2 linked regions of the Pelodictyon luteolum DSM 273 genome follow. The protein of the gene in region 2 interacts with the protein of the main gene of each other region in a pairwise test. Links are inferred from orthologs where the notes say so. Each region holds a gene or a part of one and is shown on either strand. Other genes may lie near its edges.

The links.
Region 1: the proteins of ruvC (region 2) and ruvA interact in binary tests that used the Escherichia coli proteins (3 or more experiments, as listed by UniProt). The link is inferred for Pelodictyon luteolum DSM 273 from one-to-one orthologs.

The regions. Positions count from the first base shown.
Region 1 is NC_007512.1:1,967,239-1,970,357, forward strand. The notes cover bases 1-2,802. They hold ruvA (Holliday junction branch migration protein RuvA), read right to left. Parts: upstream 1,802-2,802; coding sequence 1,199-1,801; downstream 1-1,198. Other genes in these bases: PLUT_RS09080 (bifunctional folylpolyglutamate synthase/dihydrofolate synthase), read right to left, coding at 1-1,188; rpsT (30S ribosomal protein S20), read right to left, coding at 1,843-2,118; glmM (phosphoglucosamine mutase), read left to right, coding at 2,353-2,802. In the rest of the region: more of glmM, read left to right, coding at 2,803-3,119. UniProt on the Escherichia coli protein: The RuvA-RuvB-RuvC complex processes Holliday junction (HJ) DNA during genetic recombination and DNA repair.
Region 2 is NC_007512.1:1,841,543-1,844,829, reverse strand. Bases 71-3,040 are described here. They hold ruvC (crossover junction endodeoxyribonuclease RuvC), read left to right. Parts: upstream 71-1,252; coding sequence 1,253-1,828; downstream 1,829-3,040. Other genes in these bases: PLUT_RS08480 (bifunctional UDP-3-O-[3-hydroxymyristoyl] N-acetylglucosamine deacetylase/3-hydroxyacyl-ACP dehydratase), read right to left, coding at 2,473-3,040; PLUT_RS08485 (CDP-alcohol phosphatidyltransferase family protein), read left to right, coding at 1,831-2,385; PLUT_RS08495 (YebC/PmpR family DNA-binding transcriptional regulator), read left to right, coding at 498-1,250; pheA (prephenate dehydratase), read right to left, coding at 71-318. Outside these bases: more of pheA, read right to left, coding at 1-70; more of PLUT_RS08480, read right to left, coding at 3,041-3,287.

The sequences.
Region 1 (3,119 bases), 130 kb from region 2 along the record:
CTCGGGCGGCGAGGAAAACGCGACCGCTTCAGCCCCTAGGCCGCGGCATATTTCCGCCAGTTCTTCAGATGCAACACCCCGCTCACTCGGAAGTCCGGTAGTGGCGAACCGGCACCGGAGCCGCATGAGTTCCCTGATCATCGATTCCGAATCCTTGTCGGAAACAAGACCGAAGAGCACCCGGGCGTCCCGGTACCGGGAAAGAAACGGCATGAGGGCATCGACGGTGGCCCTCATGCCGTCGGCATTGTGCGACACGTCGAGGAAGGTGTCCGGCCGGTGTCCCAGAAGTTCAAGGCGTCCGCGGTAGCCTGTCGAAGCAAGCGCGTCGAGCCCCTCCCGCACCGCTTCCGGCCCCACGCCGGCGTCTTCAGCCACCGCAACCGCAGTCGCGATACCCGGCGCATGGAACGCACCCGTCACAGGGACCCTGAGCCCCTTATAGTGACAGGAGGCAGTCACGACATCCAGCTGCAGCAGCCCCGGCTCAGCCACGACACCCCCGAAACTGAAATCCCGCCCCACCACCTGCAGCGGAGCGCCACACCCCTGTGCCGCATCCCTGACGGGTCCGAACGCCTCCGACTGACCGGGGTCAGCGTCGGGATTGATTGAGGTGAACACCCGGGAGGAGGGCTTGATGATGGCCGCCTTCTCCCCGGCAATGGCACTGATCGTGGAGCCGAGCCATTCGGTATGATCAAGTCCGATCCTGGTGAGCACCGCATAGTCGGACTCAACCACGTTCGTCGCATCCAGCCGGCCGCCCATCCCCGTTTCAAGCACCGACACCTCCACACCGCAGTCGGCGAACCAGGCAAAGGCGATGGCTGTCGTCACCTCGAAAAACGTCGATTGATGCTCCAGTGCGGCAGGCTTCAAAAGGGTGGCGTAACGGGCGGCAGCATCTTCCGGGATCCTCCGTCCGTCGATCCGTATCCGCTCAGTGAAGTCGACAAGGTGTGGAGAAGTGTAGAGCGCCGTCTTCTTCCCCGCAGCCGTGAACATCGATGCCATGGCCGATGCGGCCGTTCCCTTCCCGTTCGTTCCCGCCACATGCACCACCATGCCGAGACTGCGCTCGGGCGAGCCTGCTGCCTGGAGAAGCATGCGCACCCGCTCGAGGCCCGGTTTGATGCCGAAGCGGTGAAGGGGAAACAGAAAATCAAGCGTTTCCTGGTAGGTCACGGGGTAACGGCTAACGGTTATGCATAGCAAGCAGTGCCGACTTCACCACATCCTCGACACTCCCGCCGGGGTTCGCTTCAAGCACCCCTGCAACCGCCTGCTGGGCAGCAGTTCGGGAGAAGCCGAGTGTCAGAAGGGCGTTTGTGGCGTCCTCTCGTATTCCGCACTGAACCGCGCCGGCCGGAGTGGCGGCGGCGCCTGGAGGAGAGAGCTTCAAAATCCTGTCGCGCAGTTCGAGGATGATGCGCGCCGCCGTCTTGCGGCCGACGCCGGTCACGCCAAACAGTCGTTCAGGCGCATTGGCGAGGATGGCCTCATGGACCTCCGCGACCGGAAGCCCCGAAAGCACTGCAAGGGCGAGCTTCGGGCCAACGCCGGAGACAAGGAGGAGCAGGCGGAACAGCTGCTTTTCCTCTTCACTTGAAAAACCGTAGAGCTGGAGAGCATCCTCCCGGACGGAAAGATGCGTATAGAGGATGGCCTCATTGCCCGCCTGGGGAAGGCTGCGGGAAGTGCCGGTGGAAATGAGGAACCGGTATGCAATGCCCGATACCTCGAGAACCGCCTCTTCAGGCAGGACAGAAACGACCCTGCCGCGGAAATATGCGTACATGGAAGACAGTGGAAGCCCGGCCCCGGAGGGCCGGACGCGGGTTACTCGGCCTCGGCGTAGCCGTTGAACAGGCGTGTAAGCTGCGACTTCTTGCGCGATGCCTTATTGGCGTGGATGTAGCTCTTCACGCCCAGACGGTCGAGCTTCTGGACGGCGGAACGGTAGGCAGACTCGACCTCGGACTTGGCTGCACGGGCCTCGATGAGTTTCTGCATGTTCTTGATCAGGGTCTTCAGCTCTTTTTTGCGAGCCCTGTTCCTGGCATTCCTTCTTTCAGACTGACGCAGTCTTTTTTCAGCCGACTTGTGTAAAGGCATAAATCGATCGCTCTTGATGAAAATTGATGTAACGAAACCCGGGTGTCCACCTGAATCCCGGCATCACACCGGAACCCGATAACAAAGGGCATGTAATATAGCAGAAGCATGCAAAAAATCAAAAACCCATCCCCTCTTTTTTCTTATATTGGCCCAAAACGTCCACCGGCACGGCAACACCCGCATACATAAAGAAATAAGCAGCTCCCGACGCAACCCATATCTCTCCTCCGCATGAGCCTGATGATCAGCGTTTCCGGCATCAGGGGTGTCGTAGGCGAAAGCCTCACCCCGAAAAACCTCACAGCATTCAGCATGGCCTTTGCCCGATGGATCTCGGCCGACCGGGTCCGCCGGGGAAAGACTGAGGGGAAAGCCCGCATCGTCATCGGCCGCGACACACGGCCGACAGGCCCCGCCATCCTCGGCCTCGTCGAGAACGCCCTTGCCCTCTCCGGATGCGATGTGCTGGACATCGGGGTAGCAACTACCCCGACCGTGGAGCTTGCCGTCACGGAGGAAGGTGCCGACGGAGGCCTCATCATCACCGCATCGCACAACCCCGTCAAGTGGAACGCGCTGAAGATGCTCAACAGCCGCGGAGAGTTCCTAGACGCCGCCGAAGTAGAGGAACTGCTCCGGATTGCTGCTGAAGACGCGCCGGAAAGTGCGGGGTGGGACGCCATCGGGACCATCAGCGAAAGCCGCCGCCATGACGGCCTCCATATCGAAAAGATCCTCCGGCTGCCCTTCATCAACCCCGAAGCCATCAAAAAAGAAGGGTTCCGGGTGCTTGTCGACTGCGTCGAAGGCGCTGGCGCCTCAATCGTCCCCGAACTCTGCCGCCAGCTCGGCGTCAAGGAAATCATTCCTGTAGCCTGCGGCGGAACCGGCATCTTCCCGCGCAACCCCGAACCCATTGAAGAGAACCTGCAGTCGAGCATCGCAGCCCTGAAGGAATCGGGTGCCGACTTCGCACTCGTCGTCGACCCTGATGTCGA
Region 2 (3,287 bases):
CAGTGCCTGCGGGTGGGAAAGGACCCGGCGGGCTGTTTCGGCTGACGAGCCCGGAAGGCCGAGCAGGCAGTGCTCCACTTTTACGAAGGTTTCGGCGGCAATCACGACCGGATGCTCGAGCAGGAGGTCGTAATTGCGGTGGATGCTTCCCCCGAGCGAGTTTTCCATGGGAATGACTGCGAAATCCGCACGGCGGTCCTCGACGGCCGAGAACACCTCCTCAAAGGAGTTGCATGGATAGGGTCGGCCAAGGCGGAGCGCGGCGATTTCACTATAGGCCCCGGGCTCACCCTGATAGGCGATCATCAGGTTTGTCATTGATTTTTCTAGTGATTAACTTGCACGTAAGCGGGCAGATTTGGTTTTATTTAAAGAAAATAAATCTATTATCATAGGACGGGCGCCAGAAGCCGCCCCGGCTGCCCATCCGAGAGGCGGGCGCATACCCTCCGCGGCCGAACCAGTCTTCAGGAACAACCACTACAGCAGTTTGCATTATGTCAGGACACAGTAAATGGGCGACCATCAAGAGAAAAAAGGCGGTCACCGACCAGAAACGGGGGAGCCTGTTCACCAAGCTGGTCAAGGAAATCACCATAGCGGCCAAGATGGGCGGAGGGGATCCGTCGGGCAACCCCCGGCTGCGCCTTGCCATCGATACGGCACGCTCGAACTCCATGCCGATGGACAACATCCAGCGGGCCGTCAAGAAAGGAACCGGCGAGCTTGAGGGGGTCATCTACGACGAAATAACCTATGAAGGATATGGCCCTGCAGGCATCGCCCTCATCATAGAGACCGCGACGGACAACCGCAACAGGACGGTCGCCGACCTACGCCACATCATGAGCCGCAACAACGGCTCTCTCGGTGAAAGCGGCAGTGTGAGCTGGATGTTCCAGCGCAAGGGAAGCCTTGAGGTCCCCGTGTCGGCGGCCAGCGAAGAGGCGCTGATGGAAGCACTGCTCGAGGCGGGTCTCGAGGACCTCAGCAACGACGGCGGCGAGACTTATACGGTCATTACCGACGTGCGCGACCTTGAGGCAGCTAAAAAGGCGCTCGAGGAGCAGGCGATAGCCTTCGAAAACGCAAAAATGGATCTCATTCCGGAGAACTACATTGAGCTCGAGGCCGAAGACGCCCGCAAGGTCATCAAGCTGATCGATGCGCTGGAGGAGAACGATGACGTTCAGGCCGTCTACAGCAATATGGAGATCAGTGAGAGTGCAATGAACAGTCTGGAAGACTGAGTATGATCGTGCTGGGGATTGATCCGGGGAGCCTCAGCACCGGTTACGGGGTGGTGTCCACGGATGACGGGCGGTACCGACTGCTCGAATGCGGCGTTCTGCGCCTCAATCCCGGAAAAAGCCACCCGGCACGGATCGGAGAGATTTTCGAGGCGCTTGACTGCCTCATCAGCCGGGTTCAGCCCGGACGATTGTCGATCGAGACGGCGTTCGTCGGCAGGAACGTACAGTCAGCCCTAAAGCTCGGCCAGGTCAGGGGGGCGGTCATCGCTCTTGGAGTGCATCGCGGCCTTATGCTCCATGAGTATGCCCCACGTGAGGTGAAGCTGGCCGTTACCGGTCGCGGCGGAGCCTCCAAGGAACAGGTTGCCGGCATGGTCACCGCCATGCTCGGGCTCGGCTCCGTGCCGAAGCCGCTTGATGTAACCGATGCCATCGCTCTGGCGCTCTGCGACATGCTTCGCAACGAGGGCAACGTATCGCTGCCGAAGGCAAAGGGCTCATCCCGAAGGGGGAACGGCTGGGCGGAATTCGTCAAAGCCAGTCCCGATCTGGTTGTTGAACCATTAAAGCATTAGCCGTGCAGGGGCATATCTTCAACATACCCAATGCGTTGAGTTTCCTGAGGATCCTTCTGATCCCCTGGTTTCTCTGGTTCTTCCACACAGGGCGGACCGACATCGCCATTGTCATCATGATCGTCGCCGTGCTGTCCGACTGGTTCGACGGCCAGGCCGCCCGATGGACCAATGAGGTCTCGGAGATGGGAAAGATCCTTGATCCTCTGGCCGATAAACTCTGTCTGGCCAGCGTGGCGCTCTATTTCCTCTGGGTCGGCGAACTGCCCCTATGGTTCGTTCTGTTTGCCGTGCTCCGTGACCTCTTTATCTTCGCCGGCGCCGCCTGGGTGCGTCACCACCATCAGGTGGTGACGACCTCGCTCTGGCCCGGGAAGTGGGCGGTGGGGTTCGTTTCGATGCTTTTCATTTCGATGGTATGGCCGCATCCGGTCTTTGAGCTCTGGCCTGTCAGGGAGTTTTTCCTCTATCTCTCCACCCTCATGCTTCTCTACTCCTTTATCCTCTACTGCATCCGCTTTTACCGTATCCACCACGGCCTTGAGTACAAGGCCTGAGGCGGAGTTCTTCAGTCAGTAAAAAAAAGGCCCCCGTGCTGAACGGAGGCCATTTTCTTTACTGACGAAGGGTTGCAGTTCCTCTCCTCATTTCTTCTCTGCAGGCTTGTCCATGACCGTAGCCATCAGCGAGGCTTCGCAGACAAGTTCGCCGCGGACGAACGCCTTGGCGTCGAACTGGCAGACGCTTCTGCGCATGTTGGTCATGACGGCTTCAATGACGAGAGTGTCGCCGGGCAGCACCGGTTTGCGGAACCGGGCCTTGTCGATCGCCATGAAGTAGACCACGCTCTCCTTGGTGTTGTTTTTGCCGTTGAGCATCATGATGCCGCCGGTCTGGGCCATTGCTTCGATGATGAGTACGCCCGGCATGACCGGGTTGCCGGGGAAGTGGCCCTGGAAGAAGGGTTCGTTCATCGTGACGTTCTTGATCGAGACAATCTTTTCATCAAGCTTGAACTCGACGATCTTGTCTATGAGCAGGAACGGGTAGCGGTGCGGCAGGATATTCTGGATCGCATTGATGTCGAAGATTACGCCGGCTTTCTTTTCGTGCTGATACTGGCGGGCGAGCTTGTTGCGGTCGGCGTATTTCTTGAGCTGGCGGACGAACTCCACGTTTGAAGCATGTCCGGGGCGTGCGGCCAGCACCTGCGCTTTTACCGGCATGCCGAGCAGAGCAATGTCTCCGAGCAGGTCCAGCAGCTTGTGGCGCGCTGGCTCGTTTGCGAATCGCAGCTCGCGGTTGTTGAGGATGCCGTTCTTGCCGAGGACGAGGTGGTCGCTTTCAAGTCCGAGTTTTTCTCCCAGCGTCAGCAGCTCGGTTTTCTCCATCTGCTTGTCGATGATGACGACGGCGTTGTCGACGTCTCCGCCCTTGATGATCCCCTGATTGGCCAGCG